Regions from separate parts of the Glutamicibacter sp. NPDC087831 genome, predicted to be linked through region 1. Evidence: riboswitches for the same ligand, from Rfam matches in the RefSeq annotation. Region 1 holds a riboswitch; each other region holds the start of a gene.
What was found. A riboswitch is a leader RNA that binds a small molecule or an ion and turns the genes downstream of it on or off. The one in region 1 is predicted to bind S-adenosylmethionine.
Positions count from the first base shown of each region.

Region 2: another riboswitch for S-adenosylmethionine. It lies ahead of ACIOJF_RS16875 (O-acetylhomoserine aminocarboxypropyltransferase/cysteine synthase family protein); the one in region 1 lies ahead of ACIOJF_RS11735 (bifunctional o-acetylhomoserine/o-acetylserine sulfhydrylase).
Region 3: another riboswitch for S-adenosylmethionine. It lies ahead of ACIOJF_RS13450 (ABC transporter ATP-binding protein); the one in region 1 lies ahead of ACIOJF_RS11735 (bifunctional o-acetylhomoserine/o-acetylserine sulfhydrylase).

Region 1 is NZ_JBIUVH010000003.1:199,548-207,488, reverse strand. It holds gene ACIOJF_RS11745 (SGNH/GDSL hydrolase family protein) at 1-565, shown strand, start outside; gene ACIOJF_RS11740 (homoserine O-acetyltransferase) at 648-1,793, opposite strand; gene ACIOJF_RS11735 (bifunctional o-acetylhomoserine/o-acetylserine sulfhydrylase) at 1,796-3,139, opposite strand; SAM riboswitch class IV at 3,231-3,350, opposite strand; gene ACIOJF_RS11730 (VOC family protein) at 3,523-4,167, shown strand; gene ACIOJF_RS11725 (GNAT family acetyltransferase) at 4,229-4,645, opposite strand; gene ACIOJF_RS11720 (CPBP family intramembrane glutamic endopeptidase) at 4,664-5,446, opposite strand; gene ACIOJF_RS11715 (phosphotransferase family protein) at 5,543-6,388, shown strand; gene ACIOJF_RS11710 (hypothetical protein) at 6,478-6,912, shown strand; gene tpx (thiol peroxidase) at 7,061-7,558, opposite strand; gene ACIOJF_RS11700 (class I SAM-dependent methyltransferase) at 7,657-7,941, shown strand, end outside.
Region 2 is NZ_JBIUVH010000006.1:139,821-147,761, forward strand. It holds gene ACIOJF_RS16855 (UvrD-helicase domain-containing protein) at 1-1,554, shown strand, start outside; gene ACIOJF_RS16860 (methionine synthase) at 1,886-2,926, opposite strand; gene ACIOJF_RS16865 (DUF1852 domain-containing protein) at 2,946-3,938, opposite strand; gene ACIOJF_RS16870 (LysR family transcriptional regulator) at 4,061-5,002, shown strand; SAM riboswitch class I at 5,235-5,325, shown strand; gene ACIOJF_RS16875 (O-acetylhomoserine aminocarboxypropyltransferase/cysteine synthase family protein) at 5,413-6,726, shown strand; gene ACIOJF_RS16880 (cystathionine gamma-synthase) at 6,723-7,941, shown strand, end outside.
Region 3 is NZ_JBIUVH010000004.1:92,737-100,677, forward strand. It holds gene ACIOJF_RS13430 (BCCT family transporter) at 1-8, shown strand, start outside; gene acs (acetate--CoA ligase) at 89-2,050, opposite strand; gene ACIOJF_RS13440 (ABC transporter permease) at 2,107-2,871, opposite strand; gene ACIOJF_RS13445 (aliphatic sulfonate ABC transporter substrate-binding protein) at 2,941-3,963, opposite strand; gene ACIOJF_RS13450 (ABC transporter ATP-binding protein) at 4,051-4,872, opposite strand; SAM riboswitch class I at 4,878-4,979, opposite strand; SAM riboswitch class I at 5,247-5,338, shown strand; gene ACIOJF_RS13455 (acyl-CoA dehydrogenase family protein) at 5,354-6,685, shown strand; gene ACIOJF_RS13460 (LLM class flavin-dependent oxidoreductase) at 6,743-7,941, shown strand, end outside.

The DNA.
Region 1 (7,941 bases):
AGGCGGCAACGACGTCCTGCGCCCGGGCGGGGATCCAGACAAGATTGCAGATATCCTCGACAATGCGGTAGCCAAGCTCACCGATACGGGCGCCACGCTCTTGCTCTTCACCGGGCCCGATATTCGCGATACCCCGGTTTTGGGAAGCATCCGAGGCAAGGTGGCGATCTACAACGAAAACGTGCGCACCGTAGCCGCCCGCCACGACGCCATCGTGGCGGACATGTGGGCCTTGCAGGAGTTGCACCAATCCCAGATGTGGGCACCGGATCGCCTGCACTTCTCCCCCGCCGGGCACCAGCGCATTGCCGCCATGGCACTGGACTCGCTGAACGTCGCGCATCCGCTGGACACCGAAATCGTTCCGGCCGTGGATGAACGCAGCTGGAGGGAAGCCCGCAAGGAGGATCTGCAGTGGGCGCGTGAGCATCTTGCTCCCTGGGTATTGCGCCGCCTGCGCCACCAGTCCTCCGGCGACGGCATCACCCCGAAACGGCCCTCGGCCACGCCGTTTGCGCGGACCAAGCCAAACGACTCGCTCGGCGCCGGCGACAGCGCCAAGTAGGCATGAAAAGCCTGAAGCAGTTCCACCGATTACTGGCGGAACTGCTTCAGGCTTTGAAATCTTCCCGAGCCCCTTCCGGGGTTCAGTCTCCGAACACCAAGGTCCGAAGCACGCCATCGAGCTGCGTGGCATCGGTCAGGAATCCATCGTGGCCAATCGGCGAATCAATGTAGTGCACCGGTTTTGGCTTGGCCAGCGACGAAGCCAGCTTCACTGACTGCTCAGGAAAGTACAACCGGTCAGTGGTTACCGCGGCAACCACCACGTTGACCTTCGCCAGTCGCGCCAAGGCGGCTTCCAGGGATTCATGGCCGCGAGCCACATCATGGCTCATCAGCGCCTCGGTGAGCACCAGGTAGCTGTTGGCGTCGAAACGATTCACCAGCTTGCTGGCCTGATGGTCAAGATAGCTTTCCACCTGGTACCGCCCGCGAGGCCCCTCGAGCAGACCCGTTGGCTTCTCGCCATCCTGCGGGTTGCGCGAGAAACGGGTTTCAAGCTCGGCCTCGGAACGATAGGTGATGTGGGCCAGGCGGCGAGCCAAGCCAAGACCGGCGTCCGGGCGGGCATCGTTGCCGTAGTAGTCGCCATTGCAGAAGTGCGGATCCAACCGGATGGATTGGGTTTGCACCTGTGCAAAGGCAATTTGCTCGGCAGTCGCCTGCGCGCTCGAGGCCATCACTACGAGATTCTTGACCTGGTCGGGGAACTCGACGGCGTATTCCAACGCGCGCGCACCGCCCATCGAACCGCCAATGACCGCATGCCAGGAATCAATTCCCAGTTGCTTGGCCAGCCGAGCTTCAAGGCGCACCGAGTCCTTGATGGTGACGAAGGGAAAGCTCGAACCGTAGGGCAGGCCCTGGTCGCCCAAGGACGAGGGGCCGGTGGAACCATTGCAACCACCCACCATGTTGATGGACACGACAAAGTACTCATTGGTGTCAACCGTGGCGCCGGGGCCTACGAGCTCTTCCCACCAGCCGGCGCTTTGCGAATCGCCTTGCGCAACGTGGGCGTCACCGGTGAGCGCATGCATCACGAGCACCGCGTTGGAGCCATCAGCTGCTAGCGTCCCCCACGTTTCATAGGCCAGCACCACGTCCGGAAGGAATCCACCGAATTCGAAGTGGTGCTCCCCCACGGACTTACGGCGCAAAATGCCGTCTTGCCCGCCAGCGAGCTCTTCGGCGCGCAGAGTATCTTCAGTAGTCACAATGGATGCCATGCCTAGAGGGTTTCCTGCAGTTCCTTGTTCTCGAGGGCTGCAACAGCTTGGAAGCCCAGTTCCAGATCGGCCAGAATATCCTTGATCTTCTCCAGTCCGACGCTCAGCCGCACCAGTCCCGGGCTCACGCCGGCCGCAACCTGCTCAGCTTCGGAGAGCTGGGCATGGGTGGTGGAGGCCGGGTGGATGACCAATGAGCGCACGTCGCCGATGTTCGCGACATTGGAGTGCAATACCAGTGCGTCCACGAAGGCCTGGCCGGCTTCCGAACCGCCCTCCAGTTCGAACGCGATGATCGAGCCGGCGCCCTGATCGCTGTACTTCTGCGCACGCTCATGCCAAGGCGAGGACTTCAGGCCTGCGTAGGCGACCTTCTGCACTTCCTCGCGGGATTCGAGCCAATTGGCAACTTCTACGGCATTCTGGCCGTGGCGCTCAATGCGCAGCGACAAGGTTTCCAGGCCCTGCGCGATCAAGAACGCGTTGAACGGCGCAACCGAGGAACCCAAATCGCGCAGCAACTGCACGCGGGCCTTGAGGATGTAGGCCAGATTGGCGCCCAGGATGCCGTTGACACCCAGGTCGCGGGCGAAGACCAGGCCGTTGTAGGACTCGTCCGGGGTGTTGAAGCCCGGGAAGCGGTCGGCGTCCTTGGCGAAGTCGAAGTTGCCCGAGTCCACGATGACACCGGCAATGGCACTGCCGTGTCCGCCGAGGAACTTGGTGGCTGAATGGATCACGATATCCGCGCCCCACTCGATCGGGCGGATCAAGTACGGGGTGGCCAGGGTGTTGTCCACCAGCAGCGGCACGCCAGCTTCGTGGGCGATCGCCGAGATGCCCTCGATGTCCAGGACGTCCTGTCGCGGATTGGAGATGGTTTCCCCGAAGAAGGCCTTGGTGTTCGGACGCACCGCGGCGCGCCAATCATCCAGGTTGTCCGGGTCGGAAACGAAGGTGACCTCGATGCCCAGGCGCTTGAGCGTGTGCTTGAGCAGGTTCTGGGTTCCGCCGTACAGGCTGGGGCTGGCCACCAGGTGGTCGCCGGCTTCGGCCAAATTCAAGATGGCGAAAGTGGTGGCAGCCTGTCCCGAGGAGAGCAGCAGTGCTCCAACGCCGCCCTCCAGGTCAGCGATGCGGGTTTCCACCGCGTCGGTGGTCGGGTTGCCGATACGGGTGTAGATCGGCTCCAGTTCCTGCAGCGCGAAACGTGCAGCAGCGCTCTGGGCGCTGGGGAAGACGAAAGAGGTGGTTTGGAAAATCGGGAGAGCCCGTGCCCCGGTCGTCGGATCCGGGGTCTGGCCGGAGTGGATCTGACGGGTTTCAAATGACCAGTTATTGCTCATGGTTTCCTCCAAATAGCGTTTCATGACTATGGGGGTACGCCACTGAAAAGACACCGACAGGAAGCACCATATCGTGACGACTTCCAGGGGTAACCCGCGCTTGTCCTTGATGCCTTGTGCGTTCAAGGGCCAGGTCTTCACCCGGGGCACCCCACCGCGGTTGGAGGGTTGCCGCCCAGTAAGCCGGGGCTTGTTACTGGGACTCATGACCTGGTACCAGTTTGCCCGAAAACCGAAGATCTTTGCAACGCAAGGGCTGGTGATTGGACTCAATCGGTCATATTTCGCGAATATTGCAGGTTCATCGCAGAGTATTCGATAGCATCACGGAACTTAGGTGTGCCTAAGTAGAGACTCGCATCACATGTTGTCATGATGGGCACATGATGAGGCTAGATCACGTAAGTTATGCATGCGGCCCGGACGGGCTGTTGCCAACCGCTGAAAGAATCTCCGAGTCCCTTGGACTGGAATTCGTCAAGGGCGGCGTGCATCCACGATTCGGAACACGCAATGTCATCTTCCCGCTCAAGCATGGCCAGTACCTGGAGGTGGTTGAAGTCCTGAACCACCCGGCCAGCGACAAGGCACCCTTCGGACAGGCGGTTCGCGCCCGTTCGGAGCTCGGCGGCGGCTGGATGGGCTGGTGCGTCTCGGTGGAGGATCTATCCAGTGCCGAGGACCGCTTGGGCCGCAAGTCGGTGCCGGGCAACCGGAAGTTCCCTGATGGCCGCGAACTGACCTGGCAGCAGATTGGCATCAAGGGCCTGATCGCCGATCCGCAGTGCCCGTACCTGATTTCCTGGGATGAAGGATCCGAGGAGCTGCATCCGTCCAAGGCGCTGGAACCTGCCGGCGCCATCAGCCAGATCTCCATCGCCGGCTCGCGTGAACGGGTGCTGGATTGGCTGGGCCAGCCGCAGAACGTCAATTTGGGCGCTGTCACCATGCAATATGAAGCGCCGAATGGCACTCCGGGCATCATGTCGGTTACCTTTGAGACCGAGTCCGGAACCGTGGTGCTGTAAACAGTTCCGCAGAGATCGCAAGTAGGCGGGGACAATGGCGTCCCCACCTACTTTCTTTTCCTTAAGGCCGGTCCAGCCGCTTCCCCAGGACCACGACGTGCTGATCTTCGAAGCCCAGTCGTTCATAGAAATCGATGACGGCAGAGTTCTCCCCGCGGACCATGAGCTGCACCTTGGGCACGCCGCGATCCCGCAGCCACAGGACAGCAGCATCCACCAGCGCCCTTCCCAGGCCGTTGCCCTGCCGGCACGGATCCACCGCAACATAGTAGAGCCAACCTCGGTGGCCATCATGGCCAACCATCGCAGTAGCCATGAGTTGATCGTTCTCAACGATGGACAGCACCGTGGAAGTAGGCTCGGCCAAAGCCCGTCGGGCGTCGGCGAGCGCATCATTCCACGGACGAGTCAGCCCAGTTGCTTCCCACAATTCAACTGCTTGGCGAAGGTCCTCCTCGCGCAGCACGGTAATCTGCATTGGCTCAGCTTACCGGCGCTACTGGCCGATTCCGATGGCCGGCCCGACCAAGGCGTATCCCACGAAGCCGATGGCATCGAGCAGGAAATGCGCGATGACCAGCGGCATCACCCGCCCGTACTTCTGGTATACCCAGCCGAAGACGACGCCCATGAGCATATTGCCGATCATCGGCCCCACCCCCTGGTACAGGTGGTAGCTGCCTCGGATCATCGCAGAACCAATAATGGTGCTCCACAGGCCCAGCTTCAATTTCTTGGCGTAGGTGAACAGGAATCCGAGCATCAGCACTTCTTCGAGGATTGCATGACGTGCAGCCGACAGCAGAAGCACTGGGACGCTCCACCAATAATCGCCAAGATTCGCTGCTGACAGTGCCGTGGTGACGCCCAGTGCCCGTCCAGCGGCATAGACGCCCAGCGTTCCCACTCCCATGGCCAAGAACATCCCCGCCCCGAGCAGTGCGTCCTTGCCCGGCTTGCGCATATCGAAACCGATGTCCCGGATGGTTCGTCCGGTCGTGCGCTTCATCAGGTAGAGCGCCAGCACGACGGGTACCAAGGCAAAGAAGATGTCCAGCAGCTGGTAGGAGAAATCAAAGAACTCGCGGGTGCTCAGCGGGTTGTTCAGCGATGTAGTCTGCTCGCGCAGTGGTGCTCGGGTGACCTTGTCGGCAAAGCTCAGCAGCGAGTAGACCGCGCTTTGTCCCAACGACAGGGCAAGAACCAAGACGATCTCGAATTTGAGGGTCTTGCGGGTTGCTGTCTGCTTAACTTGTTCAGCGTTCACGTTTCCGATCATAGGCTGATCTGGCTGTGCGCGCACTGAGCAGCCACGTGGCAAACCTGCGATAGCCTGAGGTTGAGACCACCAGCAAGCTGAACGAGAAGAGTGCGAGTGAGCCGTCCTGCCACCATTGGAGAACTGCAGATTGCCCGTCAGCTCTGCCCCGATCTTTCCTGGGAAGATGCGGCGGTGAACGAAGGCGGACAATTCCACAAGGTGGTCATTGGCAATCCGCAAGCGGTGATTCGCATGGCGCGCACGCCAGCGGCCACGGAGCAGATGCCCCGTTCCGTCAAGCTGCTTTCTTTGCTGGAGGGCCAGCTCAACTACCAGATTCCGGTGGCGGTCTCCGAGATCCTGCACGTCGACGGACTCAGCTCCGTGGCCATGTCTTTCATCCCCGGCAGCGCCCATGAACCGCATTACGGGGATCCGAAGGTGCTGGGACAGCTGGTCAAGGATTTGGCCGAGCTGCCGCTGGAGCCGATCAGCGAGCATCTGGCCAAACCGTTTTCATTCCGTGGCGAATGGACCCAGGCCAGGCAGCAGCAATGCTTCGATGCGCTGCCCGAGGAACTGCGAGGGCCTGCTACCGAGCTCTGGGCCCAGCTCGATATCCTGGCGCAGGTTCCTGCGGGCTTAGTCCATGGCGACTTGGCCGGCCACAACATGCACTGGATCGGCGAGAAACTGGTTGGCATCTTGGATTGGGATCTGGCCGCTGCGTGGGACCCGGCTTTGAACACCGCTTACCTGAGCCTGTGGCATGGATTGGAAATGGCGGATTTGATTGCTCCCAGCGCAGAGGAAGCATACCGGGCCAAAATCTGGTTGGGCCTGATGAGTCTTGAACGGCTATCGGATACGCTCTCGCGCACCGACAACCCGAAAATGGGCAAGCTCATGCGCAAGATTGGTCCGCGCATCCTCACCGCTGCGCAGACGGTAAGGAGGTGAGCTCCTCGCTAACCATTCATCCCGTCGCGACAGCATTCTCACCAACCAGAATCCGATATCGAACTGTAGCTTCCTAAGCGAGGAAAAATATGACCCTGAAAAACGCATTCGCTCTCATTGCCCTCGTTGGAACTTCAATGGCGTTCACAGGTTGCTCCGTCAGCGATTCCAGCAGTCCCCCTCCACCAGGTACAGATTCGATGATGCTGCTGCAAGACCATGATCTGGCTGCCATCAGCACAGAAATTGATAGGAAGGACCAAAAGATCTCTCTTGCCATACCGCTCCGCGGCGGCGATTATGAGGTTGCGCTCGAATGCTCGGGCGAAGACATGTCGTCCAGCATCGCATGGCAAAGCGATGAGAAACGGGACAAAGGAGAAATCAGCGTTCCCTGCACCCATGAAGGCGCAAACGCCCGCGAAGAGATTTCTCTAAACGGCTACTCAAGTTCGCTCACTTTCGTCGCAAGAGAGTTGCAAGGACACGAACTTACGGTATCAATTGCCTCAAACGCGACTTAGCACTTGATGATGATCCCTCCCGATGTCTTCGTCTATCAGGATTTAGCGAAACATTATTTTGTTCAAACGCGTTGAAAAAGCAAAATGCCCACCCGAGCACGATGCTCAGGTGGGCATTTCGGCGTATCGTCTCCGATGCGAGGAATATTTAGTTCAGTGCTGAGATGGCTGCATCGTAGTCCGGCTCGGTGGTGATCTCCGGGACGATCTGGTTGTAAACAACCTGGCCGTCTTCATCCAGGACAACAACCGAACGGGCCAGCAAGCCAGCCAGTGGACCGTCAACCTGGGTCACGCCATAGTCCGAACCGAAGTCGGAACGAAAGACCGAAGCAGCGGTAACGTTCTCGATGTCTTCGGCACCGCAGAAGCGTCCCAGTGCGAATGGCAAGTCAGCAGAAACGCACACCACGGTCGTGTTCTCCAGGCCGGCAGCCAATTCGTTGAAGCGACGCACGCTGGCAGCGCAAACGCCGGTATCAACCGACGGGAAGATGTTCAGGACAACGCGACGGCCAGCGAGCGATTCGCTGGTGACATCTGCAAGGCCGGTGTCGGTGAGAGTGAAAGCTGGAGCCTGCGAGCCAACGGCCGGCAGATCACCAATAGTCTGTACAGGGGTTCCCTTGAAAGCAGTATTAGCCATAGGTCTTGTTTATCATGAATGCCTAATCCGGAGCTATATTTTCTGCCTACTAGCGCAAACAAGTCGCTCACCTCTCGTTCCTATGCAAAACTGTGGACATGGGCCCCGACTACGATTCATACGCAGCGAAGATGCGTGCTCAGACCCTTGACGGCACTGATTTGGAAGTAGTCGCCCGTTTCACCGACATGCTCTGCCGCCGCAATTCACGAATTCTCGATATCGGTTGCGGGGTAGGCAACACCGTCAACGCCTTGCGCCGCTTGGGACACCGTGGCTACGGCATAGATCCCACACCCCAAGTGCTGGATGTAGCTGCAGAGCTATTCGACGGGAGCTGGTTCCGGCAGCTATTGGCGAACCAGCTGGCCCTGGGCTCATTG
Region 2 (7,941 bases), on a different contig from region 1:
TTCGGATTGCGAAATTTTCTAGCCCGAAAGCATACCTCACTGGAAGCGATCAAGATCACTGACTCTGACCTGAATAACCCCTTTGGTGAAAGTCTTCTTGGTATTGCATCGGTAGGTACGGACTCTTACTCCTCGGCCGCGGGTGCCGTTCGCAGCTCGGTTGAGCTTGGATACCTCCGACATGACGAAATATTCGTCTTTGCTAATCGATATCTTGAGTTGCATCCGGAAGTCGCTGCTGCGCTCAGACGTCGGTTCCCCTTCATTATGATTGATGAGATGCAAGACACGACAACTGAGCAAGCAAAGCTACTGGATCGGATATTCCCACACGAACAGCAGGATATAAGCATTCAGCGAATAGGCGATCAAAATCAAGCCATCTTTGGGACGGATCACAAAAACGGATACCCACAAGGCAATCAGTTTTCGATCGCCGATAGCTTTCGGTTTGATTCATCGATCGCCAAGCTGGCTTCACCATTGGCGGTCTATCCTGTTGAACCCTCGGGACTTCGAGGCGTTGATCTGGGGCACAACTCATCGGCAAAGAAGAACGTCTTCATCGTTTTCCACCCTGACAAAATCGACAGGGTTCTTCCATCCTTCGCTCAGATCGTGGCGGACTTAGTGCCCGAGGAAGTCTTGCTCAGCAAAAAAGTCTCGGCACTAGGGGCCAGGCACATCCTGCCAGACGACGACATAGACAACCCTGACCACTTTCCAAAAACCGTAAAACACTATCTGCCCACGTACCTACCAAGATCGTCTACCGCAACCAAGACGCACCGTACCTTCATCGCATACGTGATCCACGCCCGAGGGAACGTTGCAGAAACTGGTCAGTTATCGGAAGGCCTAGAGCATATAGCTGGGGGGCTTATTCGGTTCATTAACAGCGGACTAGACTACGGTGACCGGATCACTATTAAGCAGCGAAAATATAGACAGCTCGTAGACCTGGTGAATTCGGTGAATGCTAAAATATCCGAGTTTCAAGAAACGCTCTGCTTGATCCTGGCGGCTACAGTTGAGCCGACATTCGGTGAGCTGGAGGTGCTAAGACAGAAGGCGCTAACACTACTAACCAGCACAACAGTTGGGCTTGGATCGACACCAAACGCGGCAGTTTTCTTCGAACCTGTCAAGAGCGAACTACTTGCGACCCGTCCCAAAACCGTAGCGGGCAAACCAACGAATGTATACGTGCTTAGTCGTGAGGATCTAGCGGATATTTCCGTAGAAGTCAGTTCTATCCATGCAGCCAAAGGCGAGACTCACGGAGCAACGCTTGTACTCGATACGTTCAACAGGACACACTTCGTAGGAAAACTGATCCCCTGGCTATCGGGGAAGAAAACAAACACCACAGCCAAGACTTCATCCAGTGACAAGAAACGACTACACGAATGTTATGTCGCAATGACACGCCCCACTGAGTTAATTGCCATAGCAGCGGTAGAAAAATCACTTGGCAAAACCTCCAAAGAGATTGAAAAATCAATACAAAATCTTGAAGTTCACGGATGGAAGGTTTTGCGTATCACTGCGTAGAAGTATTCACTTTTAGTTGCGAAGGCAGTCAAAGTTCGAGCGCAAGATAACGCTGAGCCGCACTGTACTTTGATCCAATTTGCCGCGCTACTTCATTTAGGGTGTGCCCCGACTGGCGTAAACGAGAGGCCTGTAACTTCTGTTTGTCTGTCAGCCCAAGCTTTCGGATTGTCATGCCGTGTTCGTTCAGGATGCTGATCAGAGTGGTCTTAGAGATCCCGAACGTCCTGTCTACCGTCGCGCTTGCTTCCCCTGCCTCGTACCGGGGTGCCCGCGGAAGATCGCTTTGAGGTCATCCGCGGGCAACGATGGTGTCGCCGATTCTATCACTTCAGACGCGGGCACCAACAAGCTCCTCGCGCAGGATGCCAGCCCCTGCGCTGAGCGCACTGAGCTTGGCCAGGGCCACATCGCGGCGGAAGGGGGCCATGCCGCAGTTGGTGCTGGCAATCAGCTTGTCCGCATCGACAAATTCGAGAGCATTGCGCAGGGTCTGCGCCACTTCCTCGGCAGTCTCCACGGCGTCATTGGCCACGTCGATAGCTCCAAGCATCACTCGCTTGCCGCGCACCAATTCGACGACCTCCAGCGGGACATTCGAGTGGTGGGATTCCAGCGAAACGGTGTCGATTGAGGAAGCCTGAAGCAGCGGGAAGGACTTCTCGTAGTGGCGCCACTGGGCACCGAGAGTCGCTTTCCAGTCATTATTCGCCTTGATGCCGTAGCCAAAGCAGATGTGGACTACGGTTTCGGCTTTGAGTCCCTCGCAGGCGCGCTCCAGTGCGGCGATGCCCCAGTCGGCCACCTCATCAAAAAAGACGTTGAAGGCAGGCTCGTCGAACTGGATGACATCCACCCCGGCTGCCTCAAGCTCGCGGGCTTCCTGGTTCAAGATGGTCGCGAATTCCCAGGCCAGTTTCTCGCGGCTGCGGTAGTGCGCATCGTACAAAGTATCAACCATGGTCATCGGGCCAGGCAGGGTCCACTTGATCTGCTTGTCGGTACAGGAGCGCAGGAACTTTGCGTCCTGAACGAAGACCGGCTTTTCGCGCTCTACGGCACCGATGGCGGTGGGAACACTGGCGTCGTAGCGGTTGCGGATGCGCACGGTCTCGCGCTTCTCGAAATCGACACCGCTCAGGTGCTCGATGAAGGTGGTAACGAAGTGCTGGCGGGACTGCTCGCCGTCGGAAATGATGTCGATGCCGCGCTGGGTCTGCTCGAGCACCGCTGCGCGCATGGCGTCTTGCTGCCCTTCGCGCAATTGCTCGCCTTCAAGCTTCCAAGGGGACCAGAGCTTTTCAGGCTCGGCAAGCCATGACGGCTTGGGCAGGCTGCCTACAATCGACGTGGGGATAAGCGGGGAAGTCATAAGGGAATCTTTCTGGATCTTAGGCGACGGGTGTCGGGCAGGAAGCGGACCACAGATCGAGCAGTTGGCGATTTGGGATGATGAAATGCTCTTCGGTGAACTTGCCTTGGATCTTGCCCAGTTGGGTTCGCTCTTCGCGGTCATAGAAGACGCGGGTGGGGGAAAAATCCTCGGCGCCAAGGCTCGGGTGGTACACAGCCGGAGCCGCCGAATTGGCGTTGTAGATCTCCGGGCGGTAGATCTTCTGGAACGTCTCCATGGTGCTGATCAGGCTGATCAGCTGCAGGTTCGTGTAGTCGTTGAGCAGGTCGCCACGGAAGTAGAAAGCCAGCGGTGCGACAGCACCCTGCGGCATGAAGTAGCGCACGCTCAAGCCCATTTTTCCGAAGTACGCGTCGGTCAATGAATTTTCATCCTGCTGGTATTCCAAACCGAGCACTGGATGGCTGTTGCCGGCGCGGAAATAGGTTTTGGAAGTCGAGACGCTGATGCAGACCACCGGCAACTGGGCAAAACGCTCACGGTACGCCTGTGAGTTCAAGAAATGCTGGAAGAGCTGCCCATGGAGATCGCCAAAATCTTCCGGAAGCACCGGGGCTCCGCTGTCATTGCACGAAGCTGGAAGCACCACGCTGAAGTCGTAATCGCGGACATAAGAAGAAAAATTATTGCCGACCATGCCCTGGGACCGAGTACCCGTGAGTTTATCCACGATCGTGGTTTCAAGCACTTCTAAAAGTGGAAATTCCTGATCGGTATTATTGGCAGAAAAATGCACATTTGCGGAAATGATTTCCAATTCAAGACAATAGCGGTCGCCTTGGGGATTGTCCCAGTGAGCGAGGGAATTGAAACGGCGGTTGATCATTGTCAGGGCATTGCGAAGGTTCTCTTCGCGGCGCTCTCCACGCGCCAAGTTGGCGAAGTTTGTCGTGGTTCGAGAATTCGCAGAAGGGGAATAATTCTCGTCGAATCTTGTGGTGCTAATGCTGAAATTTAATGCGTCTGCCATGATGGCCAATCTGTATTTGGGAGGCCTGGGCAGGCCGAGGGGAAGTCGTTGCGTCAATCATGCAGGGTGATTCTTGATATCAGGTAACTCGATATAACTATGGATTCATATAGACTCTGGCTATGGTTCAGGGAACAAATGGCTTGACACTTCAGCAGCTGCGCTATTTCGTGGCGGTGGCCTCCGAGGGGTCCATCTCCGCCGCCGCCGACCTGATCTACGTCGCGCAGCCCAGCATGTCGGCGGCGATGAAGGAGCTTGAATCACGGGTGGGGCGCACCTTGCTGGTGCGCTCGGCCAGGGGAGTGACGCTCACCGCCGAGGGCGCAGAATTCCTTGGCTACGCCCGGCAGGTCCTGGAGCAAGTGGAGCTGCTGGAGCATCGCTACCTCGGCCGCCCCTCCGCCAGGCGGCTGCTGGGCGTCTCCACCCAGCACTACTCATTTTCTGTGGACGCGTTTGTCCGGATGGTCCAGGCCAGCGGCGCCGAGGAATACCAGTTTTCGCTCCGCGAGACGCGCACCGAAGAAATCATCGAGGACGTGCGCACGCTGCGCAGCGACATCGGGATCCTCTACCTCAACGACTTCAACCGGAAGGTCATTGACAAGCTGCTGCGCGAATCCCGGCTGGTCTTCCACCCGCTGTTCCTGGCCGATCCGCACATCTTCATCTCGCGCAGCAACCCGCTGGCCACCCGAAGCCAGGTCACGCTCGAAGACCTCGAAGACCTGCCGCGGCTGACCTTCGACCAGGGCGCGAATAATTCCTTCTACTTCGCCGAGGAGGTGCTCTCCACCCGCTCCAGCCAACGCGAAATCCAGGTCTCCGACCGCGCTACCATCTTCAACCTCATGATCGGCCTGGGCGGGTACACGATCTCCACCGGCATCATCAGCGACGAGCTGGATCCCTCCATCGTCGCCATCCCGCTGGCGATCGAGGAGCGCATCGAGATCGGCTGGATCGGCCACGCCGCCATTCCGCTCACCGACCAGGCCCAGCGCTATCTGCAAGAAGTCCGCACCGTGGTCGCCAGCTTCGGGGTCGAGGTGCTCGGCTGAGCCGCCCCAGGCGTAACTCTCGGTCATCGATCGCCGGCCCATCGTCACAAACTTCCGGCAGAACCCCTGCATCACGCTGATTCCGCTCAAAAGCTCGCGTCATAAAGTGGCACCGGCCACCGCGTCATCATGACAAGTTCACGACATATGAAGCTTGGCGGCCTTGTATGAAGCCGGCCGCCCGATAGCGCTTGCACCCCTCGCAGCCCATGGCCAACCATGGAAGAACAACAAACCATCAAGAGCGACTAAGAGATCTGGCTCGTTGACGTCGCAGCAACCATCGGGAAACCGAAAGGTGCTAATGCCAGGAACGATGGAGCAGTTCCGAACGCGTTTTCGCGCTGTGCTTCGTGCCTTTGCACGATGCCTAATCGGTGCACTCCCTCGCAGAAAAACGAGGAGGAGCCATGAGCCAGGAAACCGACGCGGTGCACGCAGGGTACCGCCCGAGCGGAGACTTCCGCCCGATGCTGCCGCCACTGCACAATTCCGCAGCCTACCAATTCGCATCGCATGCCGAAGCGGTCGAGAAGTTCGCGCTGCGCCAGGCCGGTTTCACCTACTCGCGCACCGGCAACCCCACCGTCTCGATCCTCGAGCAGCGAGTGGCCGCGCTGGAAGGCGGCGCCCAGGCGGTAGCCACCGCCACCGGCCAGTCCGCGGTCGCCCTGTCCCTGCTGGCCCTGACCCAGGGTCCCAAGCACATCGTGGCCTCCTCCTCGCTCTACGGCGGCACCGTGGATCTGCTCACCGACACCTTCGCGGACTTCGGCATCCGCATCAGCTTTGTCGACCAGGCCGATCCGTCCGCCTGGGCCGCTGCCATTGAGTCGGACACCCGGGCGTTCTTCCTGGAGTCCGTCTCCAACCCGCTGTGCACCGTGGCCGACCTGCCCGCCATCGCGGCGATCGCCCACGAGCACAACATCCCGGTGGTGGTCGACAACACCCTGGCCACCCCGCTGAATGTGCGGCCACTGGAAATCGGTGCCGACATCGTGGTGCACTCGGCCACCAAGGGCCTGGCCGGGCACGGCTCGGTGCTCGGCGGGGTGGTGGTGGACTCGGGCAAATTCGACTTCTCCGATGCCGCCCGCTGGCCGCAGATCGCCGCCCCGCGGGTGCGCCTGAACAACACCTCGCTGCTTGAGCGCCACGGACCGGCCGCCTACGCGATGCTGGTGCGCTCCAAGTTCCTGCACGACCTGGGCCCGACCCTCGCTCCGGCCAGCGCCCAGGGAATCCTGGCCGGAATCGAGACCCTGCCGGTGCGTGCCGGGCACGTGCAGCGCAGTGTCACCACGCTGATCGAAAAGCTCTCCGCTCATCCGGGCATCGCGGCCATCCACCACCCATCGCTGCCCACCCACCCGAGCCACGAGCTGGCCGCGAAGATCACCCCGAAGGGCACCGGCTGCGTGCTGGCCATCGAGCTGGCCCACCCGTCGCTGGTTTCCCCGGTGATCGACGGGCTGGCGCTGATTTCCCTGGCCGCGAATGTGGGGGACACCCGCACCATGGTCTCCCACCCGGCCACCATGACGCACTGCCGGCTCTCGGAGCAGCAGCTGGCCGCCGCGGGCCTGAACACCTCCACCCTGCGCCTGTCGGTGGGATTGGAAGACCCCGCCGACCTGCTCGCAGATATCACCCAATCGCTGGATCACGCACTGGCCGCAACCCAGGCCACCGCCGGCACCAAGGAAGCGAGTTTCGCATGAGCGGCTTCAACACCCTCGCCGTGCACGCCGGCCAGCACAAGGACCCGCACACCGGTGCGGTGATCCCGCCGATCTACCAGACCAGCACCTTCATCCAGGACGGCATCAACGTGCTGCGCGCCGGGCACGAGTACTCGCGCGGCTCCAACCCGACCCGCAACGGGTTCGAATCCCAGCTCACCGCGCTGGAAGGCGGCACCGCCGGCTTCTCCTTCGCTTCGGGAATCGCGGCCGAAGACGCGCTGCTGCGCGCAATACTGGCGCCAGGCGATCACATCGTGCTGGGTGCCGACGGCTACGGCGGCACCAACCGGCTGATCTCCAAGCTGCACGGCAAATGGGGGATCACCTCTTCGGCGGTGGACATCACCAACCTGGCTGCGGTGCGCGCCGCGATGCGCCCGAACACCGCGCTGCTCTGGGTGGAAACCCCGTCCAACCCGCTGCTGGGCATCGCCGACCTGGCCGGCTGGGCTGCCATCGCCCGCGAACACGGCGCCCTGCTGGTGGTGGACAATACCTTCGCTACCCCGTATCTGCAGCGCCCGCTGGATTTCGGCGCCCACGCGGTGGTCCATTCCACCACCAAGTACATCGGCGGGCACTCCGATGTGCTCGGCGGGGCCGTCATCGTGGCCGATCACCTGCACCGCGGGCAGAGCCTGGCCGAAGCCGTGGGCTACCAGCAGTTTGCCGGGGGCGCGGTCTCCGGTCCGCAGGATTCCTACCTGGCCGCCCGCGGGCTGAAGACCCTGGGCCTGCGCATGGAACGCCACGGGGCTACCGCCTCCACCCTGGCCCGCTGGCTCGATGACCAGCCCGAAGTCACCCGCGTCTACTACCCGGGGCTGGAACGCCACCCGGGCCACGAGCTGGCCAAGTCCCAGTCCGCGGCCGGCCGCGGCTTTGGCGGGATCCTCTCATTGCAGCTCTCGGATGAAGCCGCCGCCCGCGCCTTCGCCCAATCCATGGAGTACTTCCAGCTCTCGGTCTCCCTGGGCGGGGTGGAATCCCTGGTCTGCTATCCGCGCGAAATGACCCATGCTTCGCTGATCGGCACCCCGCTGGAAATCCCGGCCAATCTGGTCCGCCTCTCGGTGGGCATCGAGGAAGCCGACGACCTGATTGCCGATCTGGAACGCGGCCTGGCCGCGGCCCGCGCGGCGTCCAAACCGGTCGTCGCCCGGGTATGTGAAAAGACTCTGGAAAACGCCT
Region 3 (7,941 bases), on a different contig from region 1:
ATTCCTAACCGGCAAATCAAATGAAGCTTCTTCCCCCGCCGGGGAAGAAGCTTCATTTGTTTAACCCCAAGGGGCCTGGGAGCAGCGATTAGCCGCGCGCGCGGCAGATCGCGTTGATCTCCGGAATGCACGGCTCATTCTGCAGGCTCGTTGTGTCGCCGAGCGTGGTGCCCTCGAACAGCTGGGTGAGCAGGCGGCGCATGATCTTGCCCGAACGGGTCTTGGGCACATCTGGAACCAAGACGATTTCCCGCGGCTTGGCAATCGGGCCGATCTGCACCGCGACGGTATTGCGGAGTTCAGCAATGAATTCGGCCTGCCGTGCAACGAGCTGCTCGTCAGGCGACTCGGCAACCAGCGTCTTGTCCAGCGGTACCACGAAGGCGGTTGCAGCGTGCCCGGTCTTGGAATCCGGGGTGGGGCAGACGCCGGCTTCCACCACGCCGGGGTTGGTGACCAATGCCGATTCGATTTCAATGGTGGAAAGCCGGTGGCCGGAAATATTGATCACGTCATCGGTGCGGCCCAGGATGTAGATATCGCCGTCCTCATCGAAGCGGGCACCGTCGCCAGCCAAGAACCAGCCCTGCTCTACGTATTGTTCCCAGTAGCTGGTGTAGTAGCGCGTCGGGTTGCCCCATACGGTACGGGCCATCGACGGGCCAGTGCGCGTGATGACAATATTGCCCTGCTGGTTGGCCGGCACGCTCAGGCCGCCGTCGTCGACAATGTCCACCGAGATGCCCGGCAGCGCGCGTGCGGCGCAGCCTGGCTTGAAATGTCCATCGGTCGGCAGGGGGGAAAGCACGGTCGCGCCGGATTCGGACTGCCACCAGGTGTCAACCATCGGTAGTCCTGCTTCGCTGTCCCGGCCGATCTGCTGGCGGAACCATTTCCATGCCTCGGGATTGACGGCTTCACCCACAGTGCCGCCGATCTTCACCGAGGACAGATCGTATTGAGCGGGGATGCCGTCTGGGAACCAGCCCATCAACGAGCGGACCAAGGTGGGAGCGGTGTAGTAGCTGGTGACCTTGTAGCGTTCAATGACCTCGAAGTGGCGGCCCGGGTGCGGGGCGTTGGGGACGCCCTCGTAGATTACCTGGGTGACGCCATTGGCCAACGGGCCGTAGATCTCGTAGGTATGCGCGGTGACCCAGGCGAGGTCGGCGGTGCACCAGTGCACGTCCTTGGCGCGCTGGGATTCGTCCGGGTTGGCGAACAGCAGGTTGTAGCTGGTGGCCGCCTGCGTCAGGTACCCGCCGGTGGTGTGAACCAAGCCCTTCGGCTGGCCGGTGGTTCCCGAGGTGTACATGATGAACAGCGGTGTTTCCGCATCGAATGCCTGCGCATGGTGCTCGGTGGACTGGGTATCAACCACCTCATGCCACCAGATGTCGCGGCCTTCGGTCCACGGGATTTCGTCGCCGGTGCGGCGGATAACCAGGACCTTTTCGATTTCGTTCTCTCCGGCAACGGCCGCATCGGCGTTGCCTTTGACCGGAACCGAAGTGCCGCGGCGGAACTGGCCGTCGGTGGTGACCAGGACCTTTGCCTTGGTGTCCTCCACGCGGAACCTCAGCGCCTCGGCGGAGAACCCGCCGAAGACCAGCGAGTGGATGGCGCCGATGCGGGCGCAAGCCAAGGTGATGACAATTGTTTCAATGAGCACCGGCAGGTAAATGACCACGCGGTCGCCCTTCACCACACCCAGGGATTCCAAGGCGTTGGCTGCCTGGGAGACCCGCTCCTGCAAATTCTTGTAGGTGACGGCTACCCGGTCACCGGGCTCGCCTTCGAAATACAGTGCGACCTTCTGGCCGCGTCCCGCAGCTACATGGCGGTCGGCGCAGTTCACTGCGGCGTTCAGCTTGCCGCCGAGGTACCAAGAAATTTCCGGTCCGCGCTTGGCATCCGGATCGGCCGGAATGATGCGGCTGGTGGTGTGCCACGGGGTGTCCCAATCCAAGAGGTTCGCCGCTTCGTCCCAGAATTCCTGGCGTGCTGCCTCTGAAACTTGAGTTGAGGTTGTTGCCAATTCGGTGGTCATCGCAAACTTTCTTTGGTGAGGGGTAGTTTTGTCAGCGGGTACTAGCTGGTCCGGTTTCAGGTCCAGCGCTTGATAGCCCAGCGTTCTGCTATCGACAGCAGGGCATCGGTGATCTTTCCAAAGACGGCCAGCAGCACGATGGTCATGATTAGGCGGTCCAATCGGCCGTTGTTCTGCGAGTCGGTAAGCAAGAAGCCAAGGCCCATTGACGCGCCGAGGAGTTCGGCTGCGACCAGGAAGAGCCAAGCTTGGGCTAGTGCCAAACGCAGTCCGGAGAAGATCGAAGGGACCACTGCGGGCAGCTGGACGGTGCGCAGCAGCTTCAATCCCTTCAACCCGAAGGCGCGGGCTGCTTCGACCAGGTGGGCATCGACATGGCGCAACGCCAAGGCGACGGTGGTAAAGACCGGGAAGAAGGCACCAATGATCACGAGTGTGACCTTGGAATCTTCACCCATTTTCATCCAGAGCACCAGCAGCGGAACCCAAGCCAAGGAAGGGACTGCACGCAGGGCGCTGATGCTCAGTCCCAGAAATGCATCTGCCAATTTGGACAGCCCGACAAGCGCACCCAGCGCCAAGCCCAGCAATGATCCGAAGGCGAAACCGAGAAGAACACGCTGAGTGGAGATGCCGATGTGCTTTCCGAGTTCGCCATCCTGGAAGAGCTCAATGGCAGCAGAAACCACTGAACCCGGAGTTGGCAGTGTCCACGGAGCAACGATTCCGGTAACGGTGACAAATTGCCACACAGCCAGGGTGGTCAACGGCAAGACCAGCGCAAGCAGCCATTTCGGGGCACGCAGGATCGTTGCGGCCATGCTGGCCTTCTGCTTGGCAGGTGTTTGGCTTCCGCGGGTTCCAGCCACGTTAGTGGGGCTCATGGCTGGTTACTCTCCGGAGATCTTTGTTGCGTCTGCCTTGACGGCAAACTGGTCATCGATGAGGGTTTCCAGAGCTTCATCAACGGATTCCTGCTCCGAGACACCGCCGCTAGCGACCAGCGTGGGAGCAATCTTGCTCAGGACTCCAGTGAATTTGGCGTCGGGAACTGCCGGAACGTCCAGATTGGAGCGTTCCTCAATCACGGTGGCAGCAACTCCTGGTTCGAGCCCTGCTACGTCGGCCAGGATTTCTGCGGTTTCCTCGGGATGGTCAGCTGCCCAGCCACGAGCCTTTTCGTAGGCATCGACAATGAGCTGGGCGAGTTCGGGGCTCTGCTCAATGAAGTCTTCGCGAGCGTTCAGCGCACCGTAGGTGTTGAAATCCAAGTTCCGGTAAACCAGTTGCGCGCCGTCTTTTTCGGCAGCGGCCATGATCGGATCCAAACCGCTCCAGGCATCAACCGAGCCGTTGGCCAGGGCGGTACGTCCATCGGCATGCTGGAGGTTCTGCAGCTTGATGTCAGCTTCACTCAAGCCCGCGGATTCCAGCGCCTGCAGCAGGAAGAAGTATGGGTCGGTGCCCTTCGTAGCGGCCACGGTCTTGCCAGCGAGATCTTCAACGGACTCGATTTTCGAGTCCTTATCCACTACCAGGGCCGCCCATTCCGGCTGCGAATACAGTGCGATGGTCTTGATGGGTGCACCGTTCGAACGGTTCAGGAGCGCAGCGGAACCGGCTGTGGAACCAACATCGATTGCGTCGGCGCGAAGAGCTTCATTGGCCTTGTTGGAACCAGCGGACTGGATCCATTCGACATTTACGCCCTGTTCTTTGGCGGCTGCTTCCAGCCATCCCTTTTCCTTGAGCACCAGGCTCAGCGGGTTGTAAGTGGCAAAGTCGATGGACAGGGTCTGACCATCCGAGGAGGCTGTAGCGTTTTCGCCAGCACAGCCGGTCAGGGCAATTGCGCCAACGATCAAGGCGGCGGCGGACAATGCAGTGCGGCGGGTGAGACGGTTCAAAAGCATGGAGAATCCTAGAATTGTGCGTGCAAGCGGTGTAGGTGAAAGGCAAAGAGGCCGCCGAATGGTTCGGGACCCACGGCGTGGCCGGGACTAGTGGTTGGTTGGGTCGACGCCGAGCAGGCGCAATAGGTGCAGGCGATCTGCAACGAACTTTTCATCGGTATGCCGGCGTGGATGCCCAGCTGAGATGGACAGATCTTCGATGACGCCCGCTGCACTATGCCCAGCGCCTCGCCCCAGAACAATCACGCGGTCAGCCAGAGTCAACGCCTCGTCCACATCATGGGTCACCATGAGAACGGTGGTGGGGAACGATGCGTGAATCGAGAGCAGCAGATCCTGCATCTTCAAGCGTGTCAGCGCATCGAGGGCGCCGAAGGGTTCATCAAGAAGCAATACACCCGGGCGCCGAGCCAGCGCGCGAGCCAGCGAAACCCGCTGCGCCATGCCTCCGGAGATCTCGCGTGGGCGCAAGCTGGCTGCATGGCTCAGACCGGTCAGCTCGATCAACTCCTCGATCAGCGTGTTGCCGGAGCGCTTATCGGTTTCCGGTGCCAGGCCCAGTGCAATGTTCTGGCGAACCGAGCGCCATGGCAGCAGCCGGGGCTCCTGGAAGGCAACGGCGCATAACTCGTTGATGCCGGTGACCTCGCGGGTGCCGGTGCGGATGGTGCCGGTGGTGGGGTGGTCCAAGCCCGATACTGAACGCAGCAGCGTGGATTTTCCGCAACCGCTGGCTCCAAGAATGGCCACGACTTGACCTGCTGGAATTTGCAGGTTGATATCGGCCAGGACGGTGCGGCTTTCCATCTTGGTGGTGAAGGTCCGCGACACGTTGCTGAACTGCACGTCCAGGGCGCTTGAAGCTGAGGCAACGGAAGCTGCCTCGGGCGCTGCAAAGGAAAGAGTCATGTTCATCTCCATCGGTCCTGGCGGTAGCACCGGCCTGCAGAGCAAAACTCCAAAGGTGGTTGCTGCGGCGTCAACGAGCCAGATCTCTCGGCCGCTCGGGATGGTTACGTGTCCATTACAACGAGTCGAACGATTTGAACGCAAATCTTGCGTAATATGAAAAAATCTTCGACAACTACGTCACATTGCCCAGAAATTTCGTTATTTATTTTATTGCAGGCCGGTTTGCTCGACATTAAGCAAAACTTTGCAACTCATCTTCGGCAGGACACGGATTAGGCTGTGAAATTTGAAGATGGGCACTTCCGGCACTGGGACGAAATGTGACTTCGCGGGTTGGAATCACCGGTTTATTACCGTTACAAATGAATTACGACCCATCCAGAGCGGCTGAGAGATCTGGCTCCACGACGCCGCAGCAACCACCCCAATAGCGGGACGGTGCTACCGCCAGGACCGATGGAAAGAATTGAGAACCCTGATGCCTATTGGTGAATCGCACAATGCCCTCGGACTGGACTTCAACCAGCTCAGTGACCCTTCGCAGGCCACCGCAATGGACCTGGACAAGTTTGAAGAACAGCTGCCGACTAGGCAATTGCTGAAAATCACCCCCGGACCAAGTGCGGATGAGCAATACGACCGGCTGGCCGAAATCTTCCGTCCCGTTTTTGCGCAGATCGCCGCAACCGCCAAGGACCGCGACTTGAACCGCGTGCTTCCTTTCGAGCAGGTAGGCCTGCTGAATCGCGAGCGGTTCGGTGCGTTGCGCCTTTCCGTTGCCGACGGGGGCTACGGCGCACGGCTGGTGGATGTCTTCCGCTTGCTCATCGAGCTGTCCGAGGCGGACTCCCACGTAGGCCAGCTGTGGCGTGCACATGTCGCATTCGTCGAGAACGTCTTGGCGCTGGAGGACGAAGAGCTGCGCAAGAAGTGGGTCGCTCGCATCGCTGCCGGGCAGATTATCGGCAACGCCTACACCGAACGCGGTGGCAACGCCCTGGGCACCTTGAACACCAAGGCCAGCACCGTGGACGGGCGCTGGGTGATCGACGGTGAAAAGTACTACTGCACCGGCACCATTTTTGCCGACTGGACCACCGTTGCCGTGGCCCACCCGGAGCTCGCCGGCCGCCAGATCGCCGTGGTCTCCACCCAGCGCAGCGGCGTCAAGATCCTCGACGACTGGGATGGGTTCGGCCAGGGCCTCACCGGAACCGGCACCACCGAATTCCACCAGGTCCCGGTGGATTGCTTCATGCCGCAGCAGACCAATGACTCCGAAGCGGCGATCTTCCAGCTGGTGCTCATGGCCGTGCAGGCCGGCATCGCCCGCGCCGCGCTGAACGACCTGCGTAGCGCGGTGCAGGCGCGCACCCGCATCTTCACCACCGGAACCGGGGTGCCGGTATACCAGGAACCCCAGGTCCTCCAGCTGGTGGGCGAAGTTTCCGCGGAGTCCTTCGCTGCCGACTCCGTGGTGATCGGCGCGGTACTCGAAGTTGAAGCCGCCTTGGGCGACCCGGGACTGAACGACGAAGAACGCTACGCAGTATGCGAGCTGGCCGCCAACCGCGCGCAAACCGTGGTGCAGCCACTGGCCATCGGCGTGACCAGCAAGCTCTTCGACGGACTGGGAGCCTCGTCCACCAGAAGCGGCTGCAACCTGGACCGGCACTGGCGCAATGCGCGCACCATCGCCACGCATAACCCGGCGATCTACAAGGCGCGCATCGTCGGGGACTACGAGATCAACGGGGTCCAGCCGCAGCGGCTGTCCGTCACCGGCGAAGATTCAACCCAGCGGGCTTGAGGGCCTGCGACGCAAACCAGCAACTTTCCACGATTACCGACCTATGGGGGCAAAGCCATGAGCGAGAACAAGCGCGAGATCCTATTCAACGCATTCGACATGAACTGCGTGGTGCACCAGTCGCCGGGCCTGTGGCGCCATCCGCAGGACAAGGCCTCGACCTACAACACCCTGGGCTACTGGACGCACCTGGCCAAAGTGCTGGAAAAGGGAAAGTTCGACGGACTGTTCCTCGCCGACGTGCTGGGCACCTACGACGTGTACAAGGGCACCAACGTCACCCCGCTGGGCTCCGGCGCCCAGGCACCGGTCAACGACCCGATGATGCTGGTTTCCGCCATGGCCGCCGTGACCGAGAACCTCGGCTTCGGCGTCACCGCGGGCACCGCCTATGAGCACCCTTACGCTTTCGCCCGCCGCTTGGCCACCCTGGACCACCTGACCAACGGCCGCGTGGGTTGGAATGTCGTCACCGGCTACCTTCCCTCGGCCGCCCGCAATATGGGCCAGGAAGACCAGATGGAGCACGACGAGCGCTACAACCACGCCGATGAGTACCTCGAGGTGGTCTACAAGCTGCTCGAAGGCTCGTGGGAAGACGACGCGGTGCAGAATGACAAGGCCACCGGCGTCTACACCGACCCGGCCAAGGTGCACCCGATCGAGCACGAAGGCAAGTACTTCAAGGTTCCGGGCATCGCCATCACCGAGCCGTCCACCCAGCGCACCCCGGTGATCTACCAGGCCGGCGCCTCCAAGCGCGGCACCGAGTTCGCCGCGTCGAACGCCGAAGCGATCTTCGTCAATTGCCCCACCCGCGACCTGCTGAAGGAAGCGGTCAGCAAGATCCGTGACGCTGCCGAGGCCGCCGGGCGTGGCCGCTACGACATCAAGGTCTTCGCCATGCAGACCATCATTACCGCCGAAACCACCGAACTGGCCCAGGCGAAGTTCCAGGACTACAGCTCCTACGTGGATATCGAGGGGTCGCTGGCACTGCTGTCCGGCTGGACCGGCATCGACATGTCCGTCTACGGCCCCGACGATGTCATCGGCGACGACGTGAAGTCCAACGCCATCCAGTCCTCGGTGGAAACCTTCAAGAAGGCCAGCGGCGATACCGGCAAGCCGTGGACCATCCGCCAGCTGGCCGAATGGATCGGCGTGGGCGGATTCGGCCCGGTCTCCGTCGGTTCGGGTGCCGAGGTAGCCGAGAAGCTCATCGACTGGGTGGACTACACCGATGTTGATGGCTT